3 regions of the Undibacterium sp. Rencai35W genome follow, and region 1 is predicted to be linked to each of the others. Evidence: predicted binding sites of a transcription regulator. Region 1 holds the regulator's gene; each other region holds the start of a gene.
What was found. The regulator LexA, encoded in region 1, represses DNA repair genes until DNA is damaged. The targets are predictions, from matches to a motif close to ACTGTATNNNNATACAGT.

Region 1 (10,881 bases):
AAATTATTGCAAAATTGCAATTATGAAGTTGAACGTGCCCAAAAAGGGATTGTCTACATTGATGAAATTGATAAGATTTCGCGTAAATCAGATAATCCATCGATTACACGCGATGTATCTGGTGAGGGTGTTCAGCAAGCTCTGTTGAAATTGGTTGAGGGAACTATGGCTTCCGTGCCACCACAAGGTGGTCGTAAGCACCCCAATCAGGATTTTATTCAGATTGATACAACTAACATCATGTTCATCTGTGGCGGCGCTTTTGATGGCCTTGCCAAGATCATTTCTGATCGCTCTGAGCGCAGCGGTATCGGTTTCGGTGCGAGCGTAAAAAGTCAGTCGGAAAAAAGTGCTAGTCAGGTTATGCAGGATGCTGAACCGCAAGATTTGATCCGGTTTGGTCTTATTCCAGAATTAGTTGGTCGTTTGCCGGTTATTGCCACGCTGAATGAATTGGATGAGGCTGCCTTAATTCAGATTTTGGTAGAACCAAAAAATGCGTTGATCAAACAGTATTCAAAACTGTTGGAAATGGAAGGGTCTGAACTAGAGATTCGTCCTGCAGCATTGCAAGCGATTGCGAAGAAAGCGATTGCCCGGAAAACGGGTGCGCGCGGATTACGTTCGATTCTTGAGCATGCTTTGCTTGACATTATGTATGACTTGCCAAGCGAGCAAAATGTATCAAAAGTTGTGATTGATGAAAATACGATCAATAATGGCGCTAAGCCTTTGTTGATTTATGACGAGCAACCGAAAGTTTCGGGCGTGAAGTCTTAATTCCTAAAAAGTGTGGGTGAATGTCACAATTGATCCGCGAATATCAGGAATACGCAGTACAATTAATTACACAATAAAATTGAGCTTCAATCGAAAAGCTACCCGGAGGTTCCTCTGAGTGGCTTTTTTTATTGTTTTTCGGATGACGGGCTTGAGTTTTGGCCTAGTGCGCCAATCTATCTACTAGAAATTTTGAATAAGGTGCGCCATGACAACTTCCATAATCACTGAACAAACAGAATTGCCGTTATTGCCTTTGCGCGATGTGGTAGTTTTCCCGCATATGGTTATACCCTTGTTTGTTGGCCGGCCAAAGTCTATCAAGGCTTTAGAAGCGGCAATGGAGCAGGGAAAGAGCATCATGCTCGCAGCCCAAAAAGCTGCTGCCAAGGACGAACCATCCGCTGACGATATTTACGAGATCGGTTGTATCGCTAACATTTTGCAAATGTTGAAACTACCTGACGGCACCGTCAAGGTATTGGTCGAGGGCGCGCAGCGTGCACGCATCCATAAAATTACCGAAACTGAATCGCATTTTACGGCGGATCTCACGCCCGTACCTCCAGAAGAGGGTGATGACTCCGAAGTTGAGGCGATGCGCCGCGCAATCGTCCAGCAATTTGACCAATACGTCAAATTGAATAAAAAAATTCCTCCTGAAATTTTGGCTTCCTTATCTGGTATTGACGACGCTGGTCGTCTTGCCGATACGATTGCCGCTCATCTGCCATTAAAGCTTGAACAGAAGCAGGTTATTTTGGAAATCTTCAGTGTATCTAAGCGGCTCGAACATTTGCTTGGACAATTGGAAGGTGAACTCGATATTCTGCAGGTAGAGAAGCGTATCCGTGGACGAGTCAAGCGTCAGATGGAAAAGTCTCAGCGCGAATATTATTTGAATGAGCAGGTTAAAGCGATTCAGAAAGAGTTGGGCGAGGGCGACGAGGGCGCAGATATCGACGAGCTGGAAAAGAAAATTGTTGCCGCCAAAATGCCTAAAGAGGCGCGCGATAAGGCGATGGCTGAGTTGAAAAAACTCAAGATGATGTCTCCCATGTCGGCAGAGGCGACCGTAGTAAGAAATTATATCGATACCATCGTTAATTTACCGTGGAAGAAAAAATCCAAAGTTAATAATGATCTGACCAATGCAGAAAAAGTGTTGGAAGATGATCACTATGGCTTAGATAAGGTCAAAGAACGGATCTTGGAATATCTTGCCGTTCAGCAGCGCGTCGATAAGTTAAAAGCTCCGATCTTGTGCCTGGTGGGTCCTCCGGGGGTTGGTAAGACCTCGCTAGGACAGTCGATTGCCCGTGCAACAAATCGCAAGTTTGTGCGTATGGCTTTAGGTGGAGTGCGCGACGAAGCTGAAATCCGCGGCCATCGTCGTACTTACATCGGTTCTATGCCAGGTAAAATTTTGCAGAGTTTGTCTAAGGTTGGCGTACGCAACCCATTATTCCTGCTGGATGAGGTCGACAAAATGGGGGCTGATTTCCGCGGTGATCCGTCGTCTGCATTGCTGGAGGTTTTGGATCCTGAGCAAAATCATACTTTTTCAGATCATTACATTGAAGTTGATTTCGATTTGTCCGATGTAATGTTTGTGGCGACTTCTAATTCGTACAATATTCCGCCCGCTTTGTTAGACAGGATGGAGGTCATACGTCTGTCAGGTTATACCGAAGATGAAAAGACTAGTATTGCTCAGCGTTATTTGTTGCCAAAACAGATTAAGAATAATGGTTTAAAAGACGGTGAGATTAATGTATCCGAAAGTGCGATTCGCGACATCATTCGTTACTACACCAGAGAAGCTGGTGTGCGCTCCTTGGAACGTGAAGTTTCCAAGATTTGTCGTAAGGTAGTGAAGATGCTTTTATTGAAAAAGAGCGAGAAAAAAGCAACGATCACCTCCAAGAATCTTGATAAGTTCCTTGGTGTTCGTCGCTATGATTTTGGCGTCGCAGTGAAAGAAAATCAAGTTGGGCAAGTGGTTGGTCTGGCATGGACAGAGGTTGGCGGAGATCTGTTGACGATTGAGGCAGTTGCAATGCCCGGAAAAGGCGGCGTAATACGTACAGGCACTTTGGGCGATGTCATGAAGGAGTCAATTGAAGCTGCTCGTACAGTAGTTCGTAGCCGCGCTAAGCGCCTAGGTATCAAGAATGATGTTTTTGAAAAAAGTGACATTCACATTCATGTGCCAGAGGGAGCGACTCCTAAGGATGGTCCTTCAGCCGGTATTGCGATGACGACGGCACTGGTATCTGTTTTTACGGGTATCCCTGTACGTGCTGATGTCGCGATGACTGGCGAAATTACTTTGCGTGGCGAAGTTCTGCCTATCGGAGGATTGAAAGAGAAATTATTAGCAGCTCATCGCGGTGGTATTAAGACTGTATTGATACCAGAGGAAAATGCCAAAGATTTAGCCGATATTCCTGATAACGTAAAAAATAAATTGGAAATTATTCCTGTGCGCTGGATTGACAAGGTTTTGGAAATTGCACTTGAGCGCATGCCTGTTGCGTTAACTGATGAAGAAGTTTTGGTTGCTGCCGCAGCCAAAACAGAAACTGTCGGTGACACTGGCGTCGTAAAACATTGATTGTTTAATCTCCTAGGTTTTGCCTCAAAATAGCCGCTGTTTAAATCAGCGGCTATTTTATTTGCATCGTAATTTTAATCACGATGCCATGAATTTATTTTGGGTTTAATTGAGAAATCAAATAATGGTTCATATTGAAAAAGATCAATGGTTCAGTGATGTGTATGGAAGGGCCCTATATTTAATGGATGTATTGAGGCATCCTGAGCCGACTTACTCATCGATGAGCTCCGATGAAAAAGACCGGTTCCGTCAAACTCAGTGTGATGTTGAAGAGGTTGTTCGCATACTTGGTACTCACCTTGATTTTGCTTTAGTCATGAAGTGGGATGGAGTGATAGGTTGGGTTCCTGCTGCTGCAGTTAATATTGATGCAGATATTCATGCCTATATTTCTGTTGAATCTTTAGGCCAAAGCTCTGATGTATTTTTTCAATATTGGTATGCAACGCCTTATATATGGGGCGGTATAACTCGTGCAGGGATTGACTGTTCTGGTTTTACTCAACGCTATTATTATGATGTTTTAGCTAAGAGTATTCCTAAAAATTCTTACGATCAACGTCGCCTTGGTCGTTCAAAAAAACTCGCAGAAGTGGTCAATCATGACCTAATTTTTTGTACAAGAAAAGGTGGCAGAGGTATCCACCACGTTGGCATATATTTTGAGGGTAATGTGTGGCATGCTCATTCTGAGTGGGGTATTACCCGTCAATCAATGGCTGAATTTCTTGCGGATTATGAGGTGCTGCAGGTAGCGGCTATAGTTGAAGGATAAAGTCACTATTTTGATTAACATGCACAAATCAGTTGCTTACTTGTGCATGTTTAGAGTCTGGCTAAGTTTGGTTAAGTCCAGGCACGAACCAAGCCAACGGCCAAGCCCTCCAGAGAAAAATCTTCATCTTGTTCAGCAATTTTAATGTTGGGATAGTCGGGATTTTCAGCAAGTAATTCAATGATACTGCCAGTTTTTTTGTATCGTTTGACAGTCACATCGTCACCCATGCGAGCAATAACGATCTGTCCATTTTTTGCTTCTCTCGATTTTTTTACCGCGAGTAAATCGCCATCAAAAATACCTGCGTCACGCATAGACATCCCGCGGACTTTGAGTAAGTAGTCAGGTATTGCAGAAAATAATGCAGGGTCAACCTGGTAATTTGTGTCTACATGTTCTTGAGCCAAAATAGGTGAGCCGGCAGCCACTCTGCCAACTAAAGGCAGACTGAGTTGCATCAAAGCAGGGTGGGGCAATGCCATTTGTGTTCCACCACTAAATTTCCCTTTAAGATTGCTCAAAGCAGAGTCAAGCAGGCGGATGCCACGCGATGTTCCTGGAGCTATTTCTATAACTCCCTTGCGGGCTAGTGCTTGCAGGTGTTCCTCGGCTGCATTGGTTGAGCGAAATCCTAGTTCGTTAGCAATTTCTGCTCTCGTCGGCGGAAAGCCGGTATTTTGAATGGCATCTTTAATCAAATTCAGAATCTGTTCTTGGCGGGCAGTAAGTTTTAGCATGTCAGAATTCCAATTGGGTAAAGTTTGGCTGGGTTTATATGCAGCCTGTATTTTTGTACAGTATAAACATAAATTTCTGAATAGCCAAAATTTTTTCATTTAGAACCTGAGCCTGAATCGGAAAAGGGTATTGGATCAATAATTTTTTCTGTGTCCGCAATAAGTGCTTGAAACTATTGAGTAAATTCAAAAAGTGCAGTATAGTCATGGGCTTTTCCTCTTCCCGCACTCGTCTTGACGCCGAGGCGGGCTATTTTATTGTCCACAAGGAGAATATATGCGTCATTATGAAATCGTATTTATCGTACATCCTGATCAAAGCGAGCAAGTGCCTGCAATGATCGAGCGTTACAAAGCTTCTGTAGTAGCACGCAGCGGCCAAGTACACCGCGTTGAAGACTGGGGCCGTCGTCAATTGGCTTACATGATTCAAAAACTGGCTAAAGCACATTATGTTTGCATGAACATTGAGTGCGATGCTGAGACTCTGCTCGAGTTGGAAACCGCATTCAAATTCAATGATGCAGTTCTGCGCCACCTCACAGTCAAAATGAAAAAAGCTGAAACAGCACCATCTCCAATGATGAAAGCTGTACAGAAAGAAGATGCTGCTAAAACGCAACGCGTAGAAGCGCCAGCGGCATAATTGACCTTTAGAGGACGCAACATAAATCAGTGAATCAGCTTAAAGTTGTTGCCAGTATTTTGGAAAAATCGGCGCTGCGCTATACGCCAGCAGGAATTCCGATAGCTTCTGCGGTACTGACGCATTCTTCAAAGCAAGAGCAGGCGAATACTCAGCGTGTAGTCGAATTTGAAATTAATGCCATTGCAGCAGGTAATATTTCAAAACGATTTTTAGAGATAGAGCTGGGAGTAGTTATGCAATTCACAGGTTTTTTGTCGCGCAAGAACCGTAACAGCAAAAGTCTCGTATTTCACATCACTGATTTCGAGACGACTTTACTAGATTAGGAGCCAAAAATGGCATTCGGTAAAAAATTTGACAAAAGCAAACTGAAACAAAAGCGTCAGCAACAAAATCCTTTGTTCAAACGCAAAAAATTCTGCCGCTTCACAGCAGCACATGTAGCGCAAGTTGACTACAAAGACGTCGACACATTAAAAGATTTCGTGCAAGAAAACGGCAAAATTATGCCAGCACGTTTGACTGGTACTAAAGCACTGTACCAACGTCAAGTTGACACGGCGATCAAACGCGCACGTTACCTCGCGTTGCTGCCGTACACTGATCTGCACACAGCGTAATTGACGACAAGGTACTAGGAGAAAAATATGCAAGTTATTCTGATTGATAAAGTCGTTAATCTCGGCAATCTGGGCGATGTAGTTAAAGTTAAAGATGGTTACGCACGTAACTTCTTGATCCCACAACGTATGGCTCGTCGTGCAACAGCTGCTGCAATCGCTGAATTCGAAGCGAAACGTGCAGACTTAGAAAAAGCTGCTGCTGAACGCTTGGCTGTAGCGCAAGCTGCTGGTGAAAAACTGTCAGGTTTGACAGTTCAGATCTCGCAAAAATCTGGTGTTGATGGCCGTTTGTTCGGTTCTGTGACTAACTTTGACATCGCTGAAGCTCTGGTAAAACAAGGTTTCGCGGTTGAAAAAGCGCAGATTCGTATGCCACAAGGTCCGTTGAAAATTGTTGGCGATCATTCTGTTGCTGTTGCATTGCACACAGACGTCGTTGTTGATGTGACTGTTGCTGTATTGGGCGAGCACGCTTAATACGCTCATTTCAGTTGTATAAAAAGCCGGGCTTGCCCGGCTTTTTTACGTTAATAACAGTTTGATATATGTTTGGTGATTTTTTCTGATGGTGTTTTGTATGTTTGGTCTATCTTTGATACGTCAAGTACGTGCGGTCTGGGTAAGGCATCTGCTTTGCTTTCTTTGTTTTTGAAGTGGAATAAAAAGGTATAATGCGCGCCATGAAAGCACCTTCCGATCCGCAATTAGATTCCATTCGCGTTCCCCCACATTCCATCGAGGCAGAGCAGTCTGTGCTTGGGGGGCTACTATTGGACAATGCTGCCTGGGACCGGATCGCTGACTTCATTCGTGAGGATGATTTCTACCGTTATGATCACCGTATTATTTTTCAGGCGATTGTTAAGCTGATTAATGCGACAAAGCCCGCTGACGTCATTACGGTATATGAGGCCCTAACTGGAATCAATAAGGCTGATGATGCAGGTGGCCTGACCTATCTGAACGCACTAGCACAAAATACGCCGTCTGCAGCCAATATTCGTCGTTATGCAGAGATTGTGCGCGATCGTGGTGTCTTGCGTAAACTGATATCGGTCTCTGACGAAATTGCCGGGAATGCGTTTAATCCGCAAGGCAAAGAAGTTAAGCAAATGCTTGACGAAGCTGAATCGAAGATTTTTGCGATTGCGGAAGAGGGTGCGCGTGGAGCTCAAGGCTTTACGGCGATTCAGCCTTTGTTGACGCAAGTTGTTGAGCGGATTGATGAGTTATACAACCGTGATCACAGCAGTGATATTACTGGGGTTCCTACTGGCTTTGCTGATTTGGATCGTATGACATCAGGATTGCAACCTGGTGATTTGATTATTGTTGCAGGTCGTCCATCGATGGGTAAAACGGCATTTTCTATTAACATTGGTGAAAACGTCGCTATTGAAAGTGGTTTGCCAGTCGCCGTGTTTTCGATGGAAATGGGCGGCGCGCAATTAGCAATGCGTATGCTGGGTTCTGTTGGCCGCCTGGATCAGCACCGGTTACGTACCGGGCGCCTGGTTGATGAGGATTGGCCTCGCTTAACGCATGCGATTCAAAAAATGAACGATGCGCAATTGTACATTGATGAAACGCCGGCACTGAGTTCTATTGAGTTGCGTGCCCGCTCACGTCGTTTGTCACGTCAATGTGGCAAATTGGGATTGATCATTATCGATTACTTGCAACTGATGTCAGGTAACTCTGGCGGTGAAAACCGTGCGACAGAAATTTCTGAAATATCTCGTAGCTTAAAAGGGCTGGCGAAGGAGTTGCAGTGTCCTGTTATCGCATTGTCCCAGTTGAATCGCTCGCTTGAGCAACGTCCTAATAAGCGGCCTGTTATGTCGGATTTGCGCGAATCTGGTGCGATTGAGCAGGATGCAGACGTGATCTTGTTTATTTATCGTGATCAGGTCTACAACCCTGACTCGCCCGATAAAGGTACCGCAGAAATTATCATCGGCAAACAGCGTAATGGTCCTATTGGCAGCGTACGCCTGACATTCCTGGGTGAGTACACCAAATTTGACAATTACACCGGATCATTATCTGTGTATGGCGATAACGAATAATTAAATTTTCGTAGTTGGTTTTAGCAAATTTATTCAATATGAAGCAGCGTCTGGAGTTGCAGGACACGTTCCTGTAGCTTCGACACAATTTTAGTGTTACTACTTTAGTGAGAAAAAAATGTTTGGACGATTGATGCCCACAGAGGGAAAGTTTTTTGAACTCTTTAATCAGCATGCTGAGTTATGCGTAAAAGGATCGAAAGAAATGGTCGCTCTGATGACTAATTTCGATGATCTGGAAATCAGGGTTCATGCGATTGAAGCGATTGAAAAACAGGCAGATACCGTCACCTACAATACAATCGAGCTTCTTCATAAGACATTCATTACGCCGCTAGATAGAGATGACATCCATAAGCTGATCACTCGTATGGACGATATTCTGGATTTGCTGGAAGATGCTGGCCAGACGATTTCTTTGTATGATATCCGTGAGATCACGCCTGAGGCCAAACGTCTTGCCGAGCTCTGCCTGGCCTGCGCTGAAAAAGTGAAAGATGCCGTGGCGTTGTTGCCTAACATGGCGAATTCACGTCAGATGCTATCGATTTGCGAAGAAATCGATCGTCTGGAGTCCGATGCAGATCACGTCATGCGTGCTGCGATGTCCAAGCTGTTCCGTGATGAACCGGATGTGCGCAATCTGATCAAGCTGAAAGCGATTTACGAGATTCTCGAAACCGTCACTGATCGTTGCGAAGATGTCGCCAATATCATTGAAGGTATCATTGTTGAAAACGCATAAATCTGAGCTGCGAGGGTGATTGGATCGCCTTAACTGCCTTGGTTTGTATTTGCCCTCATCTGGTCGACAGGGCAGATACGCTAATAGATTTAGATTTAACAAGTACTCGTTCTCTACTGGTCAGAGTGTAGAGAATTGACATGAGAACTTAAAAGAGAAGTGAATTCCATGCAAACCGTCCACATGAGCCTGTACGTCATCGCCTTACTGGTGATCCTGGCTTTGTTATTTGATTTTATGAATGGCTTCCATGATGCTGCTAACGCGATTGCGACAGTGGTATCGACAGGAGTTTTAAAGCCGCAACAAGCGGTCGCGATGGCAGCATTTTTTAATGTCATCGCTGTTTTGTTTTTTCAGCTGAAAGTTGCTGCAACCATCGGCAAAGGCACTATCGACCCATCCGTGGTTGATCACTATGTGATTTTCGGTGCGCTGGTCGGTGCTATTTTTTGGAACCTGGTTACCTGGTATTTTGGGATACCATCCTCATCATCGCATGCCTTGATCGGCGGCCTGGTTGGGGCTGCCGTAGCCAAAGCGGGTACCGGTGCTTTAGTTTCCAAAGGCTTGTGGACCACGATTACTTTTATTGTGTTATCTCCGCTACTAGGCTTCGTGCTGGGATCGGTCATGATGTTGATCGTCTCATGGTTGTTTGTGAAATCGACGCCATTGAAGGTTGATAAATGGTTCCGGCGTTTACAATTAGTTTCCGCCTCAATGTTCAGCCTTGGTCACGGGGGCAATGATGCACAAAAAACCATCGGTATTATCTGGATGTTGCTGGTGTCTGCTGGCTATGTGTCAAATAGCGATGCCTTACCGCCAATGTGGGTTGTCATTTCCTGCTACGCATCCATCGGACTGGGCACTCTGTTCGGTGGCTGGCGCATCGTGAAAACTATGGGTCAGAAAATCACTAAACTAAAACCTGTCGGTGGTTTTTGTGCTGAGACCGGTGGCGCTATCACTTTATTTGTTGCCTCTCATTTCGGTATCCCGGTATCAACAACACACACCATCACGGGCGCCATTGTCGGCGTTGGTTCAGCGCAGAAAATGTCTGCCGTCCGCTGGGGTGTTGCCGGTAATATTGTGTGGGCCTGGATTTTGACTATTCCGGCCAGTGCATTTGTTGCGGCGATTGCATGGTGGATAGGGCGGCATATTCTATAATACTCCCTGTTGAATCAATGCAAACAGAGCTGTTCCGCTTTATTGATGGGGCTCTTTAAAGAATACAGAGGGGGAGTATGTTTCCTAATTAAAGCCGCAGCCATTCAATATGGTGGCGGCTTTTGTATTTTTGGGAGCGATCACCGCCGGTCTCGGAATCCTAATGTTGTTTGTACTTGCCCAAGGCAAGACCAACTGAGCCTGGTGTATTCATCCTCTGAATCTAAAGCTGCTTGTAAGTCTTCAATTTTCTCCAGTTCATCCTTAATGAATGGCATCCACACACGGTTAATTTCATCGTTTAACTGTGCTTTGGTTTTTCCAATCGGGCCGATCAAAGGCGTGTTTGCATAGCGTCTGTCCATCTTTGCTCGTACTAGGTTAGCTAAAGCAGGTAATTTCTCTTTGTAGAGTTTTACGTGCTGCATTTCATGGTCGAGAATTTCGTTATACACGCAAGAATTTTCTGGAAATTCTTTGCCTACATATACATTGATTGCAGGATGTTCCATATTTATTTCAATGTGTGGAGCGAAACATTCCTGATCGCTATCCTTGTCATCAATGATCGGACCTTCAAAATCGATTTGAATAATACTATGTCTTGCAGTGAGGCCGAGAATATAGTCGGTGGAATAAGTTTTCGTGCTCATGGTACGCAATTTTTTGCTACTGACGTTATTGTGTATGAAGTAGGGACC
Region 2 (10,881 bases), on a different contig from region 1:
GCGGCAATTTTGCGCGGCAGGTCCAGCGGAGAACTGACCAGAATTTTTTCAGAAAAAACTGGTCTTTCCAAGTAGTAAAAAGCCTGTTCAGTACATCGCCTGTTAAGCCGGTTGCTGGCGTAGCAGATCGGCTGCTTTTTCTCCTATCATCATTGTCGGTGCATTGGTATTTCCGCCAATCAGGGTCGGCATAATGGAAGCGTCCACGACACGCAGCCCCATTAAACCGTGCACCCGCAACTCGGGGTCGACGACGGCCATTGCATCAATTCCCATTTTGCAGGTGCCTACCGGGTGATAAACCGTGTCGCTGTATTGCCGCAAGGCGGCGCGGATATCGTCATCGGTTTTGACCTTGGCAGTTTGAAAATCGCTGGTACGCATGGACGCGAGTGCAGGCGCATCCATGAGCTGGCGAGTGAGTTTAAAGCCTTTCAATAAGGTCTCGATGTCGTCCGGATGTTCCAAAAAGCGCGGATTGATTAGTGGAGCTGCCAGGGGATCTGTATTTGCCAGGCTTAATTCGCCAATGCTCTTGGGACGTAACAGACAAACATGACAGGAGTAGCCATGCCCCAGATGGAGCTTGCGGGCATGGTCATCAATCATTGCCATGACAAAATGTAGCTGTATGTCCGGCGCGGGTAGGCCGGGATCTGTTTTCAAAAAGCCGCCGCCCTCGGCAGCATTGGAAGTAATCATGCCGCGGCGCTGGGTCTTGTATCGCCAGGCTTCTTTGGCTAAATGCGCTGAGCCACCGAGTGAGATGCCGACCAGGTCCGTGCTGCGGGAGCGGTACTTGAAGACAAAGTCAGGATGGTCTTGCAGATTTTGCCCTACACCTGGCAAGTCGTGGACCACAGGAATTCCCATTGCCTGCAGGGCTTTACCATCACCGACACCGGACAGCATCAGAATTTGCGGGGTTTGCAACGCACCCGCAGCCAGCAGAATCTCGCGCCTGGCACGCAGGCTGCGTCGCTGACCATGCTGGATAAATTCAACACCCACGGCTCGTTTTCCTTCAAACAGAATCCGTGTTACATGACAGCCGGTTTCCACATGGAGGTTCGGGCGTTTGCCCATGTGCGGATGCAGATAGCCGCGAGCGGCACTCCAGCGTTCACCTTCGTGTTGGGTCACCTGATAAATGCCGACGCCTTCCTGGTCTTCTCCGTTGAAATCATGGTTAATCTTAAAACCCGCTTGCTTCGCTGCCTCCAGATATAACTGCTGAAACGGGTTGTCAGAGCGCAGATCGCTGACGCGTAAAGGGCCAGACTGGCCATGCAGGGCACCGCCGAGACTGGCGTTATTTTCTGAGCGTTTGAAGTAGGGCAGTACCTCATCAAATGACCAGCCGGTATTTCCCAGCGATGCCCAGTGATCATAATCCCAGCGATGGCCGCGGATATATACCATGGCGTTAATTGCAGAGGACCCGCCTAATGTTTTGCCACGCGGTTGATAGCCACGGCGATTATTTAAGCCTGGCTGAGGCAGCGTTTCAAATGCCCAGTTATTCAGCTTGGTGGGTAGCATTGCGACTACTGCGAAGGGCGTTTTTACCACCCAGCTATCACCGTCGTTGCCAGCTTCTAATACGGTGACGGTAGTATCTGGATCCTCTGTTAGCCGGCCTGCAACGGCACAACCTCCCGCCCCACCGCCAACGACGATGTAATCTGCTGTTGCTTCACTCATGTTGTCTCGTCCTTTGGATCAATTGATGTGTCAATGATGGCGTCTTGTGCGCATGCTTCGTCAGCGGACTTGTTGCGTCGCAATATTGATGCTTCAGCGAAAGCCGTGTACGTTAGAGCCTATCTTATTTCTAAACGATAATGGTGGTAAGGACATTTGCTGCCAACGACTGTGGTATTGATTTTTAATCTCGGGAACCTGGGTCTGTTAATACATCAACATCAGTATCAATATCAACCCCAATCTGGTGATGCGCCTGTTCCACAAGACAGGGTGGCAAGGCGCGAGTCATCACTATTGTCAGTACAGGATGTGATTTTTCCTATGCATCCGTTTTCTGGCTTGTTTGCGATCGGTCGCGAACAGCAGTGGCGTTTGCATGAGATGTTTCCTGCTTTTTTTACGAACGACAACACGCAATTACCCGTTGCCGCAAGAGTCAGTTATACCCAGGCACGGGAGGGATTACTGCAGGCGAGACGACGTGGTGGTGCAGATATCGCGTTATTGTCCGGCAGCCGTAAGTCCATCGCGCATCTTGGCGACATGGGGGCGGGCATGCTGGCTCAGCCTAATCTGGGACGTGCATTGGCATTTGGCCTGGAATATCAGTTGATCGCCGGATCTATGTTGCAACTCACCCTGGAGACTGAGGCGAATGATATGAGTGAGGTGCATGAGGTACGTGAGGTACGTGAAGTGTGGCAGGCTGCACTGGTATCGCATGCCCTGTTTGATGATCAGGAATTACAAGATTTTCTGGATGTTGACCATCTGGCGACTGCGCTGAATGCTGCACGTCAGTTGCCTTGCAAAAAGCTCCTTCTCAGCCGTGTTGAATTACGCGGTAATTTACATGCGAGCCGGTCCATGCTGGACGCTTTTTTTGCTTGTCCGGTGATACTCGGTGCAGATAGCAGCCGTATCGTGTTTTCAAGCGCGATGCTCGATATTCCATTATCAGGGTGTAGCGATCACGCACAGCGCATTCAAGATGCTTGCGACAGAGAGTTGGCCGACATTGGCGTCTTGGGTAAACAAAGTCTGATACGCAAACTGGTTGCCATGCAGTGTGAATTTTTTAATGTGCAGGACATGGCATTTGCGCTGGGATTAAGTCCGCGGTCCTTACATCGTTTGTTAGTACGGGAAGGTACTTCTTATCAACATGTGACCGAGACCGTCAGAATGGAACGGGCAAAGCGCTTATTGATCACGACATTAAGCATGGAAGATATTGCAGAGAAGCTCGGATACTCCGATGCGCGCAGTTTTCGTCGTGCTTTTCAGCGCTGGACTTCGCTCACACCCTCCGAGTTTCGCCTCAGGCGCTATGAGTCCGGAAACTGAACACAGAAAGAAAAAACCCGACATCTTGCGATGCCGGGTTCTTTCTGTCGAGACTAATGTTGTGTTGCTTATGCAGCGTTTTTGCGTTTGCGCAGAGATGCCAAACCAGCGATGCCCAAGCCCAACAGAGCCAGGCTGCCTGGTTCTGGAACGTCATTAGGCGGAATACGTGCGCCGAAACCATCGAGGTAAACATAGCCAGCGTGACCACCGTATGGGCAATCAGATGCTAACAGAGTCAGTGTGAAATCATGACCAATGGCATTCAAATCAGCCAGATTAATACTTTCAACAACCCAACCGCTTGATAACCAAGAGCCAAAACTAGTCCAGTTCACACCAGAGGCACCGCCACCGATTGCACCAGCAGAGCTATAAGCGCGGTTAACGATCGTTGTGTTCGTTGTGTCATCTGTCAGAGTCAGAGAAAAGTAGTCAGAATCTGTCAAACCATGTGAACCTTGTAACACAGCATTCCATGCGAAGTAAATAGCGCTGTCTGTGTAATTAGTTACTGTTTGACGCAAAGTAGAAACCGAATAGTTACTGATATTATCGTTTGCGCGAACAGAGTAATTGCCTGAGTACACACGGTTTGCACCAGTGATAGGATCAACGCCGCCACTCATGATCGTGTTGTTTGAAGGGCCACCATTGAAAATCGATGGATTTGCCGGTGCAACTGGAGAGCCGTGCCATGTACCGCCGCCGCCAGTCCAGCCAGATACGTCACCAGCTTCGAAACCACCATTTGTAAAACCAGTTGCATATGCGCTACTAGCAGCCATCATTGCAAGACCTAAGGCCAATACTATTTTTTTCATGATATTTATTCCTATAACGATAAAATTGTGATGTGAAAAAACTAACAACGCAGCCTTATAAGCAAACACTGTGCCAATTAAAAATATCTTTATAAATCATATGGTTATAGATGTTATTTCAATGCAACATGAGTTCTTGTAAAAAAGCTCGACAGCTTGATCAGTTGACTTTATTGCTGAAATAAAATGGAAGTAGTAACTCTGCTAAGTTACTATTTATTTGATTTGATCGGTCTTGGTACCGGTACTGCAAAAGAACTCACACCAAAACTGAGTGCCACTCCCAGATCCGGTCGTAAAACCCAGTTGACCATTCATCTTTTCCACCAGAGTTTTGGTAATCGGCAAGCCGAGGCCGGTACCGCCCTGACGGCGGGTGTCGGTGCCGTCTGCCTGAGTAAACGGTTCATAAAGATGGCTCTGGAATTCGGGTGGAATACCGGGGCCTTTATCGCTGACGGTGATGCGATAGCTTGAATGTTCGTCGCGGGAGATTCCGGCGATCTCAATATCAACTACCTCGCCTTCCGGTGAGAATTTTGCTGCATTGGACAGCAAATTAGCCATGACTTGCATCAGGCGGTCAGAGTCTGCCAGCACCCACGCAGTCTCAATGCTGGCAACAAATCGCAGACTGACTTTTAAGGTCTGTGCATAGGCTTGATTGGCCTCGACGGCGCCCGCCACCAGGCTGACCAGATCGACGGGTTCGGATTTAAAGCGCATTTTTCCGGAAACCAGCTTATCCATATCAAGGATATCGTTGACCAGATCGATCAGGCGCAGACTATTGTGATGGGCGATTTTGATGAGTTGCCCGACTTTTTCGGGAAGTACGCCGGCGATGCCGGAGTCGAGGATTCCCAGGGAGCCGCGTATTGAGGTCAGCGGGGTACGTAATTCATGGCTGACTACCGAGATGAATTCAGATTTCAATTGGTTGATACGATGACGTTCGCTGATATCCATGGCAAAAACGACCCACTCGCTGCGGGAGTTTTCCAGATGACTCAGGCCGACCAGAATCGGTATATCGTGACCGCCGGGATGTTTCAGGGTTACTTCAAACGGCGCAGTTGTCCCGGCACTTAACAACTCGGCGTAGGCGTGCTGACACACCAGGATATCCGCTTCTGATAAGAGAAATTCCCAGACTCGTTGCCGGCTCAATAAATGCTCACGTGTATGACCGCAGAGCTGGGCAAAGACATCGTTGACATCATTTAGCTGGCCGTTCTCACCACCTTGCGCAATACCGATCAGACTGGAATTGATCAGGCGCTGCAAGCGCTGCTCGCTTTGTTTCAAGGCATCCATGGTGCGCCTCTGGTCGGTGATATCTTCCATCATCCAGACCGTGCCGCGTACATAATTCTCCGGAGGTAAGGCACGACCGGCGATCCGTGCCAAAAACGGTTCGCCGCTAATCCGTTTTACCTGCCATTCGATCTCAACCGGTTCATCTCTTTGCAGTTGCGGAATAACCTGTGCGCCAAAGGCGTGATAATCGTTCTCGTCTGCATACAAGAACGTCGTTTTTTTGCCTATCATCGCCTGCACGTCGTCGAATCTGCATAAATCGGCCAGCACTTTATTGGCGCGGATGATCACGCCGTCACTGACAAACATAATCCCTACCGGCGCATTATTAATTAGGATATCGAGTTCCCGCGCCAATAGTTTGTAGCGATCTTTGCTTGCCTGTAGCAATTCCTGATTGACGCGCAACATCTCCTCACTGACTTTGCGCTCGGTGATGTCGATGTGTGTGCCTTGCATGCGCACGGCTCTGCCTTGACTATCGCGTTCGACAATCCGGCCGCGTGACATGATCCAGATCCATTCGCCGGATTTGGTTTTTTGCCGGAATTCCGCCTGGTAGTCGCTACCGTCTTCGGCCTTGATATGGTTGCGTAACGCGGTCTTCAGACGCGGTATGTCATCCGGGTGAATACCTGACTTCCAAAAATTATTCCAAAACTCCGGCTGGCTGGCGAATTCATCGGCATCGTAGCCCAGCATCCTGGCGTACTCGGGACTGTATTGACCTTCGCCAGTCAGAATATTGATGTCATACAGCCCCTGATTCGAGGCTTTTAAAATCAGGCGGATTTGCTGTTCGGCTTTATATGCACGCTCTTCCGCCTGCTTGCGCTCGGTGATGTCGCTTAAAAAACCATGCCATAAAATGCTACCGTCAGTCATGTGTTCCGGTGTTGCATTACCCACATACCAGCGTGCTGTACCATCAGTTTGCAAGACCCGGTATTCATGATGCCATTGCGATAGTTCCATCGCAGAGATCCTGACGCCATTCACCATTGCCGGTACATCGTCGGGATGAATTTTGCTGAACAGCGCACTCGCATCTTCACGTAATTGCTCAGGCTGGATGCCGAATACATCGACGACAGCCTGACTTGCATAAGGGAAGCAAAAGCGTCCGTCCGGGAAACGTTGAAACTGATAAAACACGCCGGGCAGGTAGCGCGAAAAATTCGAGAGCAGCGTATGACTCTCTTTGAGCTGGTCGGTCAGTTGACGGTTTTGCGTGATGTCGGTAATCAGACCCATCATCCTGATCGGCTGCCCATCGGCATTACGTTCAACAACGGCACCGCGTGAACGTACCCATTTCCAGCTACCGTCACGGCACCGCATGCGGTGCTCGTCCTCATAATCGGGTGTTTGACCTTCCAGATGTCGTCTGGTGGCCGCCATTGCATGACCAACATCATCCGGGTGCACATGAGACAGCCAGTCGTCGATATGCTGACCCATTTCATGTTCGGCATATCCCAGAATTTTTTTATAGCGACGAGAAAAAAAAGTCTCGTTAGTGATCAGATTCCAGTCCCATAAACTATCTCCGATGGCCTCCAGCAAAGCGCGCAAACTACGGCCCGCAGCACGCTCGCCAGCCTGCACCAGCGGACTCGCAGCGTCGCTGGAACCGGTGGCGCCAGCATCTGGCAGTCTGGATGGCATGATCAGAGAGGCTTAGGGATGCTGACTTGCAACCTGGCTGAAGAAATCATAAATTCCCTGATCGCTCATCTTGCGCGCGTTCGACAATTCACCCGCTTTGGTCGCATACAGCAGGCTGTTATCCGGCTTTAGTACGACAGCAGCAGGGATGCCTTTTTTGATGGGATTTTCGTAGCGGTTCGCGATGCCGAGATTGCGGTCAAATTGACCAACATCGATTTTGACCACAATAAATTTGCTGGCAATCAATGCGGCACTTTGTCCTTTGATTGACTTATCGAGTTCCAGACAATCTTTGCACCAGTTGGCACCAAAGATCACCAGCACTTTTTTATTTGCGGCTTGCGCTGCTGACAAAGCCTTAGTCAATTCTGCCTGAGCATCGGCGGCCTCATCATAAGGCTGGGCGGGATTGGCAAGTGCTGCCGTGAAAAACAGGCTGAGGCAGATAGCGATTAATTGTTTCATGAGAATTCTCTTTGCATGATGCGCTCGCAGCACTCCTGTCTTGCTGCCAGCATAGATGAGTGGAAAAAACACCGGAGCAATGCTCTTGCCCGGTTTTTACATGATGACGCAATTACCGGAATTTGTCATGAGCCGCTACGCTCTGTGGTGAACCGCACAGAGCGATGCCGGATTGCAGTTTATAAACTGACTTATGGTCAAGTATTTCTCAGACATAAGAATTTAATCCATCTTGACCCGGTTGTTTAACGACGTACTTGTATCCGCAAGCCAATCAAATCCATTAAAACTCATTAAAACACCATAAAACCGAGGGAATCATGAACAATCTATCAGAACTTCAAACCAGAGAATTTCACTATGATCCAGATAACTTGCTGGATACCCTGATCCACCAATTACATTTCAAAAATGACGCCGCCTTGTCGCGTGCGCTCGAAGTGGCTCCGCCAGTGATCAGCAAAATCCGCCACCGCCGTTTGTCCGTTGGTGCATCCTTGCTGATACGCATGCATGAGATTTCGAATTACAGCATCAAGGACTTACGTGCCTTCATGGGCGACCGACGCAGTAAATTCCGTATCAGTCCGCAGCAATTCAAACCGAAGCAAAGCCATCTCACGTCGCTCTCCCGGACCTGATCGCTTTTCTGCGGGCAGCCCGGAGGTGCGATGTTAAGTGACACGGCTAAGCAATATTACGAAGTAATATGACAGATGTATTTACTGATCATATATACAGTTGATAGGGTAAAATATCGATTGTCTCGCACAGCCTAGCGTGTCATTACCGTGCCTCCTGTTTCTCGAAAAATTATCCACTGCGATTGTGATTGCTTTTACGCTGCCATCGAGATGCGGGATGATCCGCGTTTGCGTGATAAACCTCTGGCAGTCGGTGGCCGTGCCGATCAGCGCGGCGTCGTTGCTACCTGCAATTATGAAGCGCGACGTTACGGTGTGCGCTCTGCTATGCCAACTTCGCTGGCGCTGCGCCGCTGCCCTGATTTGGTGGTCATGCCGCCGGCCATGGAAAAATACCGTGTCGCCTCCAAAGCCATCTTATCGATTTATCGTGATTACACCGATCTGGTTGAGCCTTTGTCGCTTGATGAGGCTTATCTCGATGTCAGCGACTGTACCCAGCACAAAGGTAGTGCCACGTTGATTGCGCAAGAGATACGCGCACGCATTGCCGCCACCGTCGGCATCACGGCATCAGCGGGTGTCGCCAGCAATAAGTTCCTCGCCAAAATCGCCAGTGACTGGAATAAGCCAGACGGCTTGTTCGTGATTTTGCCGGATCAGGTTGAGGACTTTGTTGCTGCCTTGCCGGTCGCCCGCCTGTTTGGCGTTGGCAAGGTCACCGCAGCCAAATTACATGCGCTTGGCATACAAGAATGCCGTGATCTGCGTGCCTGGTCCGTGCAGGACCTGGTGCAACAGTTCGGTAAGCTGGGCAATAGCCTCTACATGCTATGTCGCGGGATTGACCGGCGTGAGGTGATCGCTCATTCAGAACGCAAATCCATCAGCGTCGAAGAAACCTATACAAACGATTTGCCCGATCTGGCGGCTTGTATGACAGAGCTACCTTTGCTCTATGCGTCGCTGGTTGCCAGGGTGCAGCGAGTGCAGCCTGAAGAGTCGATACAAAAGTTAAATATCAAAATCCGTTTCAGCGATTTCCGGCAAACCACCGTCGAGTGCCGCAGTCATGAACTGAACGAGCAACTGTTCCGGCAACTGATGGAAACCGGATTCTTGCGCCGTAACTTGCCAGTGCGTTTGTTAGGGCTGGGTGTTGGCCTGGGAGCTGTTGTGAGTACGCAGCAGGCGGCGCTGAGGGCGGAGCAGATTCCCTTGTTTAGCGTGGATGATTGCTGGTAATGCTACGCGGCTATAAATATACATACTGCCCCATAGTATATTTACAAGCACTAATGAAATAATGCGGATTATGGGTATTTATTCAAAAAAATGGGGGAGTATATGTTTAATGTACGACGATCAGCGACTGCCCGCAGCGTCTGTTAGCTTAAAATAGGTATTCTCAAATTTTTTGATATCGACTTTTTCCAGCGCAGCATTAAAGCTTTTGCGCATCGCCAATCCACGCTCGGTATGCTGAAAGCAGATATGCATGGAGAAGTTTGTCAGTTCCTGAGGGTGGAACTCGATCTGATCCCGATTGGCCTGCAAGCCCGGTTCGGTGATCAGTAGCTGGCGTAAGACGTTTTTATCAATCACGATCACGTCGATTCTTTGTGCCAGCAGTTTGCGCAGATTGCTGACATCAGACGGTGCGGTGTCGGTTTTCAGTAATCCTTTTTTGATCATGGCGTCAAACTCTTCGCCATTCGCATAGTCTTGTACGATACCGATTTTGTACGCTTGTAAATCACTCAATCTTAACCAGTCAAACGGTCGCTTTTTCAGGTAAGCAAAGCCGACAATACTACGACCCAATATCCCCGAAAAATAACAGCTACTCTCTCGCTCTTTGGTATAAAAAGCCGGAAAATATCCGGCATAGGCGGGATCGGTGCCACCGACTTGTACGGTGCGGCTCCAGGGCGCATAACTGATTTTTGTATCGATACCGATCTGACGGGCAGTGACTTTCACAATCGACGCCGTCAGGCCTTCGTCACGTAACTGTGAGCCGACGTACGGTGACCATTCCAGACTGGCCAGACGCATCACCGTGTCGTCGGCGATTGCTGGTGACATGGCTGTCAGCGCAATCATTCCGGTCATGGCGATAAAGAGAGAGAACGCCCGGGTTTTCATGGGGGAATCAAGTAAAAACGATAGTGCAGTGTAGCGTAATTTACTTGACCATCGTCAGCTCTGTTGACACCACACATCGCCTGCAGGATGTGTGAATATCAACAGACCGGAACTCCTCTCGACTACTCTGGGCGACCGGCCCGAAAACTACGTCAGACTGACCATGTAATTTTTGCCGGATTTTTGTGGCGCTTATGCGATCCGCCAAGCGAATCGCATTGTCTGCCGTGAATTTATTGCGTTATTTGAAATCACCGGCAAAAACCGTCAGCATCTTGTCGTAGGCCAGATATTTATTCATGGCTGCTTTGACATCGGCATTAGTCAGCGCCATGATTTTTTTCTCCAGCGCCGCATCGAATTGCATGGTGCGGCCGAGGTACAGGTTTTGCACCAGTTCTTGCGCCAGTCCTGAGTCCTGGCTGCGACCTAGCTGCGATTGCTGGATCAGGCTCTTTTTACCCTCTGCCAGTTCCACCGCGGTAAAACCGTCTTTGAGTACGCGGGCGATTTCTTCCCGGAAGCCTGCTTCGAGTTTAGCGCGGTTTTGTGGCGCAAAAATCGCACCAGCGGTGAAGCTGGCGGCCTCATCGATGGACGACGCATTGAAGAACGAGCCGCCGCCATAACTGATCCCGTCTTTTTGACGGATACGATCCAGTATGCGTGAATTTGCACTACCGCCGAGCAGATAATTTCCCAGTGTGAGCGCCGCATAATCAGGATGCTGATCGCTGACAGGCAGACTCAGCGTA
Region 3 (10,881 bases), 460 kb from region 1:
AGGTTGCACTTCAGTTTGCGAATGAGCGGATGACCTATCGCGAATTAAATACCAGAGCCGATATCGTCGCCTCACATCTGATCAGTGCAGGTGTCAGACCGGGACATATTCTGGGTTTATGGCTACCTCGCGGCATTGAACTGCTGGTATTGCAAGCCGGAATCGCAAAATCAGGCGCGGCATGGCTACCATTTGACATCGATGTGCCCGTTGAGAGAATCGCGATTTGTCTTGAGGACGCAAAGGCATTTGGTATTCTCACTAGTGATACACAATCCGGGCAGCTTAGCGAGCTAAGCTGTGCCGTCTGGACTGACATTCAATTATCGCAGATCCCGCAAGAGGGATTGCAGCAACGGTTCGGTACCACGCCCGGTGATCCTGCGTATGTAATTTACACCTCAGGATCAACCGGCAAGCCTAAAGGCATCTCGATTACACAAGGCAGCATCTGCCATTTTCTGCGTAGCGAAAATCAGGTGCTTGGCATTACGCAAAATGATCGCGTTTATCAGGGGTTTTCTGTCGCCTTTGATATGTCGTTTGAAGAAATTTGGATAAGTTATCTGGTTGGAGCAAGCTTATGGATTGCGCCCAAAGAGGTGGCGGTTGATCCTGAAGCACTACCGCAGGCCCTGATCGATCATCACGTTACGGTATTACATGCCGTACCCACTTTGCTAGCCCTGTTTGCCATTGATGTACCTGGCTTGCGCATTATCAATCTCGGCGGCGAGATGTGTCCGGAGAGCTTGGTCGCAAAATGGTCTAAACCTGGCCGGCAGATGTTCAATACCTATGGCCCGACTGAAGCTACCGTTTCAGCGAGCCTGGCAAGACTACAGGCAAATCAGCCAGTGACGATTGGTCATCCTTTACCCAATTATGGTTTGCTCGTCATTGATGCCGACGTTGAAAAAGGTATCCGGCTATTGCCTCGCGGTGAAACAGGTGAGTTATGTATTTTTGGCCCCGGTGTCTCGGATGGCTATCTAGGCAGACCAGATTTAACGGCCGAAAAATTCATCTCTAATCCATGGGCCAGACAAGATATCGATGCGCGTCTATATCGCACCGGTGATCTTGCCCGTATCGGTGAAGACGGCTCTGTGCAATGTCTGGGACGTGCCGATGATCAGGTGAAAATACGTGGTTTCAGAGTTGAGCTAGGTGAAATTGAAGCCGTGCTGGCGCAACAGCCAGGTGTTGGTACGGTCGCCGTTATTCTGCGTTCTGAACAAGGTGTAGATCAGCTGATCGCCTTCATCGTTAACGATACAAGCAAAGAACTCAGTAAAGAAATCAGTATTGCGAACTTACGCCATGCGTTACTGGCAGTCTTGCCATCCTATATGGTACCGACGCGCTTTGAGTTTTTAAACGAGATGCCTCGCCTCACCTCAGGCAAAATCGATAGAAAAACCTTGAAAGCAACGCCTCTTAGCGTAGCTGTCAACTCAGCAGAATCGGATATTCCCGACAATCCAGCCGAAGAAGTTTTATTCGCTGCATTAACTAAGTTATTTCCCGGGCAAGCGATACGTCGCGAAGCAGATTTCTTCTCTGAACTAGGGGGACATTCTTTGATGGCAGCTCGCCTGGTGTCCTTGCTGCGTGCAGATGCCCGCTTTGCTTATTTCAAAATCAGTGACATCTATCAATCAAGACAAGTCGGTGCGATTGCCGCCGTTATGCTGGCTGGTGCGATTACGACAACCAGTGCCCATATTGCCTGGACTCAGCCATCGGATGTGAAGCGCTGGGTTTGTGGTATCGCGCAGGCTGCGATGATTCCATTCCTGGTTGCGATGCGGATGGTGCAATGGCTGGCCCCCTTCTTTGCCTATCACTTCTTTACCGGTGAGCCTGGCGACTCGATTGTGCGTGCGACGCTGTTATCGGTTGCGGCCTTCCTGTTGCTGACCTTGCTGGAGTTTGCGATTGCCATCGCAGGTAAATGGCTCATCGCAGGACGCTTAAAACCGGGTCAGTATCCGTTATGGGGGCTGACTTATTACCGCTGGTGGCTGGCGGACCGTCTGGTCGAGGCTGCGCCGACGTATATGTTGAGTGGCTCCTCGATGTATGCGTGGTGGTTGCGGGCTTTAGGTGCCAAAATCGGCAAGGATGTGAATATCGGCTCAATGACCTTGCGCTCACCGGATTTATTACAGATTGGTGATGGCGTCAGTATCGGCAATGCCTGTAATTTTGAAAACGCCAGAGTACAGCATGGTGAGCTTCGTCTAGGTCAGATTACCCTCGCGAATGAAGCCTATGTCGGCTCTTATTCTGTGCTTGAAGGTGGTACATCACTTGGTGAATTTGCCCATCTTGAAGGACAGTCAGCACTCAGCGAAGGTCAATCAGTCCCGGCTAACAGAGTATGGCGCGGCTCACCGGCCGCAGATGCCGGTGCCTTTGACCACGCATCGCAGCCACCGCGTCCTGAGGTCTCGACTCTGCGCTTCTTTAGTGAGGCCATTTTTTTTATTATGGGTAGTTTGCTCATTACCGCTTTATTTTTTCTGCCAGTGTTTCCAAGTTTTATTACGATAGACTGGATCGACAATATCGATGGTTTAGCTTGGTTGCAAAACACAAGTCTCTCGTTTCAACTCGTTAAATATTTCATCCTCGCGTTTCCGGCTACGGCCGTATTGATTGTCTGCACCGCCTTACTTTCTGCGGGTATACGCTGGAGTATTTTGCCTAAATTAAAACCTGGCAGTTATCCCGTACATGGCAATACCTACTGCGGTAAATGGCTGGTGAACCAGATTCAGGAATCTAGCCTGAACGTCTTGCACGGGGTATATGCCACGGTCTATGCGCCTTACTGGTATCGCTTACTTGGCGCAAAAGTCGGGCGTGGTGCTGAAATCTCCACGGCTCTCGGCGTGGTACCGGATATGCTGACGCTGGGCGACGAGACGTTTATTGCCGATGCCGTGTTGCTGGGTGATGAGGAGATTGATGGCGGCTGGATGAGCATGCAACCGACCATCATTTCGCGACGCAGCTTTGTCGGCAATGGCGCCTACATTCCCGATGGCACGATCCTGCCTGAGAATGTACTGATCGGCGTCCATACTAGTGCGCCAAAGAATAGTCAGATGCATGAAGGTGATACCTGGCTGGGTTCCCCTCCCATCCATTTACCTGCACGTGAGGAAGTAAAAGGCTTTCCTGAAGAACTTACCTTCCACCCTTCCCTTATGCGCAGGCTAGGTCGCGGACTGATTGAAGCATTCAGAATTATTGCACCGCATGCGATGGTCATTGCCGTTGGCTATACGATCGTATTAGATCTCATGCCACTGGCAGGTGATGATCGCTGGGATGAAGTCGCTTATTATTTATCTATTGCTGGATTGTGGTACGGCATCGGCAGTTTTGGCTTCGTTCTGGTACTCAAATGGGTCTTCATTTTCCGCTATAAAAAAAGTAGCGTACCAATGTGGACATCCTTTGTCTGGCTGTCTGAAGGTATTACGAATTTATATGAAGGTATCGCTGTTCCTAACTTCATGCGTTATCTGCGTGGCACACCTTGGTTGCCGTTGGCGTTCAGATTACTGGGTTGTAAAATCGGACGCGGTGTTTATCTTGATACGACAGATATTACTGAATTTGATTGTGCCAGCATCGGTGCTTATAGCGAAATTAACGCTCTTTGTTGCCCGCAAACCCATCTGTTTGAAGATCGCGTCATGAAGATCGATGAAGTGATCATCGGTGAGCGCGTTTATATGGGGCCGCGAAGTTCGGTACTTTACAGCGCAGTTGTCGGTGATGATGCGCAGCTTGGTGCTCTGACGCTGGTCATGAAGGGAGAATTTATTCCCGCAAAATCCAGCTGGCGCGGTTGCCCTGCCGCAATCGCGAACTAGTTCATCGCTACCAAAGTAATGCCTGCCTCATTACTTCTCACGCCAATACCGGTACCTATACCGGTATTTTATTCGCCTGAGCACTTGGAAGAAGCAAGTACCGCATTGCGATTAAACGGGTATGTCGTCATAGCCATCTCTACTGGCAATACCCAAGATCGTACAATAGCAAGACAACAAATACGGTCTGCAATCATTACCTTGATTCAGCAATGCTATCAAATCGACAGACGCGACATTGAGATTGCGGCATCATCCGGCACAGCGCCCCGACTCTTTTTTTCAGGTCATGAAGCTGCTTTATCGATCAGTCATGAAGCAGGCTTATCATTAGCGGCAATTTGCCTGGACTCCAGCGTCGGTATCGACCTGCTCAACACCAAGAGTTTGGCTAAAGAGTCATTTGAATGGCAAGATATCGCGAGTATTTATCTGGACCCGGATCGCCACCAGATGATACGCAGCCTGACGCCTCAACAACAGCGACTGAGCTTTGTACAAGAATGGACTAGGCTCGAAGCTCGCTATAAATGTGCGGGTATGGCATTAAGCGAATGGTCAGATACGGTTGCTACCGGGCGGCATATCAAGTTACAAACCATGTCTGCGTACCAGCTTGATTTGCCCGAGAATTATTGTGGCAGCATCGCTTTTTCCGCATAGACAACCGCATTCACGAATAAGGTTTAGGATAGAAGCGTTTGCAAAAATCCTTTAACCGAGAAATCCAGCGCTAAGCCCTTGCCAGCTACGATAAAGTAATGGCCAGGTATTACAACGTGTGGCAAAACTCTACAAAAACGCGATGCGTCTGGCATGCGTTTGAATCTCAACAAAACCTAACGCTTGCCATGAAACTATCACGCCTCCTTGCCAGCAGTCTCATCTCAATCATTGCCTTGAGTTTGACGTCCTGCGTCAGTTACGGTCTGAGTAGCGTAAAAACTGGGCAAACAGAACAGGAAGTCGTACTTGAACTAGGTAAGCCAACACATATTTATCAAGACGGCGACCAGCATCTATGGGAATACATGCGTGGCAGAATGGCGCAGGCAACTCATATAGCCCGCTTCGATCATGACGGGCGGCTTATTTCATATGAACAAGTACTGACTTTGCAAAAATTTGCTGAAATCACAGTAGGTTCCATGGATAAAAATGCGGTCATCAAGCTCATTGGTGCTCCCGGAGAAACAGCTTATTACCCGCGTGTAGCGCTTGAAGCCTGGTCTTACCCATACAAGGAAAGCGGTGTCTGGAATTCCTTGATGACCGTTTATTTTGATCAGTCGGGGATTGTCAAAAAATTAGAAAATGGACCAGATCCATTATTTGACCCAAGCGAACGCAGACTTCGTTTTTGATCATCCAGATATCTCAAAACACGACGAAATACCAGTAACCACTATTTACCTTATCCAGCATTTAGGAAGCTTAGAAACAACCGAATTACCATCTGGCCTTAGAAAAGATAATGAGCCATTTACGGAACAGCAAAAGTTCCAGATGACCCGCCTCGATACCGGTAGAAAAATCCATCAAAGGATTGACATGGTAGTAGCGTCGGCGGAAATCACGACATACAAAAATCTCACGACTACCCAAGCGCATTAAAAATGAAGTTGGTGCGACTTGCAGGCTAAATTGTCCGTCAAATGAATTGTCAAGGTGTGCCATGTTGAATCATATCCCAATCAGTAAATGAATAAATCCGATGAATAAGTTTGATCTGTACGTCTCGTTCAATAACTTATCGACTAAATAAATCTCTTAACTCTTCTGAGCCACAACATTTGCCAATACAACTCAATACAAGACACTGCAAATGGATGCCACAAAACATACTTTATCACAAAATACTGTATATGCAATCAGTATTTTATTTATTTTCGTATTTTCCTAAGCTATTGAAAAATAAGCGCTTTAAATATTATACTGAATATATATACAGTATTTATTGAAGCCTCTATGTTTACCGACTCTCCCGATCACATTCATCCTTCCTTATGGCGCGCCTCGCAACTAGCCAGTAGCACGACGGCCTGTATCAACAGCACTTTTCCGAGTTTATCGAAAGAATTACCCGGCGGTGGCTGGCCTCGCGGCTCATTAAATGAATTACTACTCAAGCAGTATGGAAGCGCTGAATTGCGTCTTTTGCAGCCGGCTCTGGCACAGCTCCTGCAATCAGATGAGCGCACCATTGTGCTGATACGACCACCACATCAGCCACAATTATTAGCCCTGCACGCCTACGGAATTCCGCTGAAACAATGTCTCTGGATACACTGTAAAAGACCAGGCGATGCCTTATGGGCGGCAGAACAGGTCTTGCGCAGCGGCAGTTGCGCGGCACTTTTAATCTGGCAAACACATATCCGCAATGAGGCTCTGAGACGATTACATCTGGCAGCACAAAGCGGAGATACCGTTTTTTTTATGATGCGGCCCAGCACCTGTGCAGAGATGCCCTCACCGGCACCTTTGCGCTTGCATCTCACGCCGGTGATTGATGGCATACAGATTCAATTCATTAAACGGCGCGGTGTCCAGCGAGAACAGCCTTTGTTATTGGCGCTACCGTCCTTGTTTTCACATTTACCTATTTCGCCTGTTGAGGCATTGAATGAAACCTCTATGGATCGCACTACATCTGCCTTTGTTGCAGCTCGAAGTATTTCGCCCGAACTGGCGCATTACTCCTGATGGGACTGAGGTCGTACTGGAACAAAATCGTATCAGTTGCGCATCCTGCAGCGCGCTGGCAGCAGGTGCTCAGCACGCCATGAAAAAAGCCAGCGTACAAATGCTGTTACCAGACGTCATGCTTTATACGCGTCAGCCAGTTTTAGAGCAGCGATGTCTGGAGCAAGTGGCGATAGCCTTACTGCAATACACACCACAAGTTACCCATGCGGCGCATGACTGCCTGCTGATGGAGGTCGGCGCTAGTCTGCGACTGTTTGGTGGCATACACCGCTTATGCCATCTGATACGACACAGCATGCGCGTCATGGGGATCAGCATCTCTTTGAGTTGTGCTCCAACCGCAATGGGTGCGTGGCTTCTGGCCCGCAGCACAATGATGGGAACATCTCATCTGCAAAAAACGCGCACTTTGAAGCGTGTTTTAAAACTAAAAAAACTTCAACAAAGTCTGGATCAATTACCTGTCGCCCTGCTACCCGAAGCACAGCCCTGGCTAGAATGGTTGCACGGCATCGCTTGCACTACGCTGGGATCTCTGCAAACGCTGCCTCGCGCCGGACTCAAGCGGCGCTGTGGCACACAAATTCTTGATCTTATGGATCAGGCATATGGTCATCAAGCCGCATTGTTTGAATGGATCTCGGTCCCGCTGCAATTCCGGAGCCACACGGAATTACCCGACAGAATTGAACATGCAGAAATGATTCTGGCGTTCATTCATAGTCTGCTCATGCAACTGATGGGCTGGCTGGCAGTCAAGCAACTCGCCGTATCGCAAATTGATCTGTACCTCGACCATGAACGCGGTCGTCAGGCAATGGCACCGACGCATCTCAATCTCAAGCTGGCAGAACCCGTCTGGCGTGAAGATCATTTGCTCAGATTGCTAAAAGAAAGACTCGCAATAACCTGCCTTCACGCGCCGGCGATTGCCGTCAGCCTTGTAGCAAGCCAGGTGCAGGCAAGACAGGTGGCAAATGCCACCCTCTTTCCAGAGCCCAAAGCGTATGCAGAAGACCATCACCGGTTACTGGAACTATTGGTCGCACGGCTGGGCGATGATCAGGTACTGCAAGCCGCACCGCAAGAGGACCACCGGCCAGAAGTCGCCAATACCTGGGTCTCAGTCGTCCATGCACAAAAGAAAAACACCTCAAAGTCACAACCCTTGTCGACACGAATACCCAATATACCCAATCAGGCAGCGCGTCCGGTCTGGTTATTTGAGAAGGCACTTCCCCTGACGATCCGTCATCACCGACCGTATTACCATGCCCCCTTAAAACTATTATCTGGCGCCGAGCGGATAGAAGCTGGCTGGTGGAACGGACAACTCGTGACCCGCGACTATTTTATTGCTGAAAACCCTGGTCATGTTCGTTACTGGATTTATAGAGAGCGTCTGGGCGAGCAGTCAGATACTGGTGCCAGCTGGTTTGTGCATGGTTTATTTGGATAAAACATCATGCAGACAACACCTCCGTTCAATCCGGCGCCAGCCTATGCCTTGCCTGAGTATGCCGAATTATTTTGCCAGTCCAATTTCAGTTTTTTGCATGGTGCTTCGCATGCAGAAGAACTGGCGCAGCGGTCAGCGCAGCTCGCTTACAAGGCGTTGGCGATTACGGATGAATGTTCACTTGCGGGTGTCGTACGCGCTCATGTTGCTGTTAAAGATACCGCGCTGCATCTGATTATCGGATCGTATTTTCAGCTAACCGATACGACTGGGCCTGATGCAGAAGATGTGGCGGATACGCATATTCCTGCGCCAGCACTGATCGCTCTGGCTCAAAACCGTGAGGGCTACGGCAACTTGTCCGAACTCATCACAATGGCGCGAACCCGCATTAGTAAAGGTAGTTACCTGATGACAAAGGAAGACTTTAGTCATCCGCCAGCAGAATACGCCCACCTGCAAGGCTTGCCAGATTGCTTAATCCTGCTGGTTCCTGACTATCCGGCGAACCCAGATACGCTGGCGAAGCAAGCTGCGTGGGTGAAAAAAACCTTTCCGCAGCGTGTCTGGATCAGTCTCACTTTGTTATATCAGGCCATGGATGATATACATCGCCACACTGTTACCTCGATTGCCCGTCAATACCAGCTACCGGTCGTGGCAACTGGCAATGTCTGTATGCATGTACGTTCCCGCAAACCATTACAAGACGTATTGACCGCAATCAGGCTCAGCCGGCCCGTTGCCGAATGCGGCTATGCACTTGCACCGAATGCAGAACAGCATTTGCGGTCACGACTACGACTAGCGAATATTTATCCGGCAACGGCATTAGCAGAGTCTGTCAAAATAGCCAGCCTATGCCAATTTTCCCTCAAGGAATTGCGCTACGAATATCCCGAAGAGCTCGTCCCCAAAGGTCATACGCCAGCAACTTATCTCAAGCAAGAAGTCGCACTCGGCGCCGCAACTCGCTTCCCTCATGGGGTATCGGACAAAGTCGCAAAACGCATCGACTACGAATTACATCTGATTAATGACCTGGCTTATGAGCCGTACTTTCTGACGGTCTATGACATCGTCCGGTATGCACGTTCAATCAAGATTCTTTGCCAGGGGCGGGGTTCGGCAGCGAACTCTGTCGTCTGTTACTGCCTTGGCATCACCGAAGTTGATCCTGATAGCAGCACGATGTTGTTTGAGCGTTTTTTGTCCAAAGAACGTAACGAACCACCCGATATTGATGTGGACTTTGAACATCAGCGACGTGAAGAAGTGATTCAATATATCTATAAAAAATATGGCAGAGACCGCACGGCGATTGCGGCTGCGGTACATACCATACGTTCACGTGGCGCTTTACGTGAAGTAGGCAAAGCACTCGGTGTTGATCTGGAACTGGTGGATACGGTCGCCAAATCGCATCGCTGGTTTGACGGGAAGCAGGATTTATTACTGCGTTTTGCTGAAAACGGCTTAGATCCTGAAGGCCCCGTCGCACAACAATGGGCAAGTCTGGCCAGTCAGTTGCGCGGCTTCCCACGTCACCTGTCCCAGCACACTGGCGGCTTCATCATCTCGCGCGACAAATTATCGCGACTGGTACCGATAGAGAATGCCGCGATGAAAGATCGCTCCGTCATTGAATGGGATAAAGACGATCTGGAATCCTTAGGTTTGCTAAAAGTTGATGTGCTGGCACTCGGCATGTTGTCGGCGCTGAAGCGTGCATTGGTATTGATGTCCAGCCTGCCTGGCCGCCCCAGTCGTTTGCAAGATATCCCGCGTGAAGATCCGGTCACTTACGACATGATTTGCAAAGCCGATACGGTCGGTGTATTTCAAATTGAATCACGTGCGCAAATGAGTATGCTGCCTCGTTTACGGCCCAGAGTATTTTATGATCTTGTAGTTCAGGTCGCGATCGTCAGACCCGGGCCGATACAAGGCGGGATGGTGCATCCGTATTTACAACGCAGAAAAAACCGTGAAGCCGTCAGTTATCCAAAGGAAGAACTCAGAGAAGCATTAGGCAGAACCTTGGGAATTCCGATTTTTCAGGAACAGGTCATGCAAATTGCCGTAATCGCTGCCGAGTTCACGCTGGGCGAAGCTGATGAGTTAAGACGTGCCATGGCAGCCTGGAAGCGTAAAGGCGGTCTGCAGCGTTATCATGACCGCATCGTGAAGACGATGGTCAGGCGTGGTTATGAAGAAGAATTTGCGGAAGCAATTTTTCAACAGATGCTGGGCTTTGGTGAATATGGCTTTCCTGAAAGTCATTCCAGCAGTTTTGCCTCGCTTGCCTATGCCAGCAGCTGGATCAAGTGTCATGAACCTGCCGTATTTTTATGTGCCTTACTGAACTCTCAACCAATGGGATTTTATTCCCCGTCGCAGTTGATACAAGATGCCAGGCGACATCAGGTTACGGTTCTGGCGATTGACATCAATATCAGTGAATGGGACTCCACTTTAGAAGCGAATACCCACGGTACTCGCAGTATCAACCCGTATAACAACACAGAGCAAGCAGCAGTCAGGCTGGGCTTCTCTCTGCTATCCGGTATATCGGCAGAGACCGCAACACGCATCACCCAAGCGCGCAAGCAGCTTGTCTTCAGCGACGTCAACGACCTCGCGCGCCGGGCGCAATTGAGCCGGCAGGATCTGCAGGTACTGGCGGCCAGCAATGCCTTGGCCGTCTTGTCAGGACATCGCCGGCAAGCCTTGTGGCAAGCAGCAGGCGCTGTGCCAGATAAGGATTTGTTACGCGTCGTCAGCGTTGCCGAACAGATGCCACCGCTGACCGCCCCCACC

Region 2: dinB (DNA polymerase IV) is a predicted target of LexA. The motif match lies at 8,059-8,076, and genes of this name have one in related genera.
Region 3: imuA (translesion DNA synthesis-associated protein ImuA) is a predicted target of LexA. The motif match lies at 5,828-5,845, and genes of this name have one in related genera.

The regions. Positions count from the first base shown of each region.
Region 1 is NZ_JBMPPC010000001.1:235,569-246,449, forward strand. It holds gene clpX (ATP-dependent Clp protease ATP-binding subunit ClpX) at 1-780, shown strand, start outside; gene lon (endopeptidase La) at 989-3,397, shown strand; gene ACO0K3_RS01005 (C40 family peptidase) at 3,522-4,175, shown strand; gene lexA (transcriptional repressor LexA) at 4,247-4,915, opposite strand; gene rpsF (30S ribosomal protein S6) at 5,193-5,561, shown strand; gene priB (primosomal replication protein N) at 5,591-5,890, shown strand; gene rpsR (30S ribosomal protein S18) at 5,900-6,184, shown strand; gene rplI (50S ribosomal protein L9) at 6,212-6,664, shown strand; gene ACO0K3_RS01035 (replicative DNA helicase) at 6,868-8,256, shown strand; gene ACO0K3_RS01040 (DUF47 domain-containing protein) at 8,375-9,001, shown strand; gene ACO0K3_RS01045 (inorganic phosphate transporter) at 9,170-10,180, shown strand; gene ACO0K3_RS01050 (hypothetical protein) at 10,321-10,833, opposite strand.
Region 2 is NZ_JBMPPC010000008.1:89,213-100,093, reverse strand. It holds gene ACO0K3_RS16755 (substrate-binding periplasmic protein) at 1-75, shown strand, start outside; gene ACO0K3_RS16750 (GMC family oxidoreductase) at 103-1,704, opposite strand; gene ACO0K3_RS16745 (helix-turn-helix domain-containing protein) at 1,861-3,054, shown strand; gene ACO0K3_RS16740 (PEP-CTERM sorting domain-containing protein) at 3,123-3,878, opposite strand; gene ACO0K3_RS16735 (PAS domain-containing protein) at 4,095-6,866, opposite strand; gene ACO0K3_RS16730 (thioredoxin family protein) at 6,879-7,334, opposite strand; gene ACO0K3_RS16725 (hypothetical protein) at 7,655-7,975, shown strand; gene dinB (DNA polymerase IV) at 8,126-9,223, shown strand; gene ACO0K3_RS16715 (substrate-binding periplasmic protein) at 9,344-10,126, opposite strand; gene ACO0K3_RS16710 (M16 family metallopeptidase) at 10,368-10,881, opposite strand, start outside.
Region 3 is NZ_JBMPPC010000001.1:695,686-706,566, forward strand. It holds gene ACO0K3_RS03135 (Pls/PosA family non-ribosomal peptide synthetase) at 1-3,893, shown strand, start outside; gene ACO0K3_RS03140 (4'-phosphopantetheinyl transferase family protein) at 3,912-4,556, shown strand; gene ACO0K3_RS03145 (hypothetical protein) at 4,655-5,257, shown strand; gene ACO0K3_RS03150 (hypothetical protein) at 5,343-5,570, opposite strand; gene imuA (translesion DNA synthesis-associated protein ImuA) at 5,862-6,599, shown strand; gene ACO0K3_RS03160 (Y-family DNA polymerase) at 6,520-8,061, shown strand; gene ACO0K3_RS03165 (error-prone DNA polymerase) at 8,068-10,881, shown strand, end outside.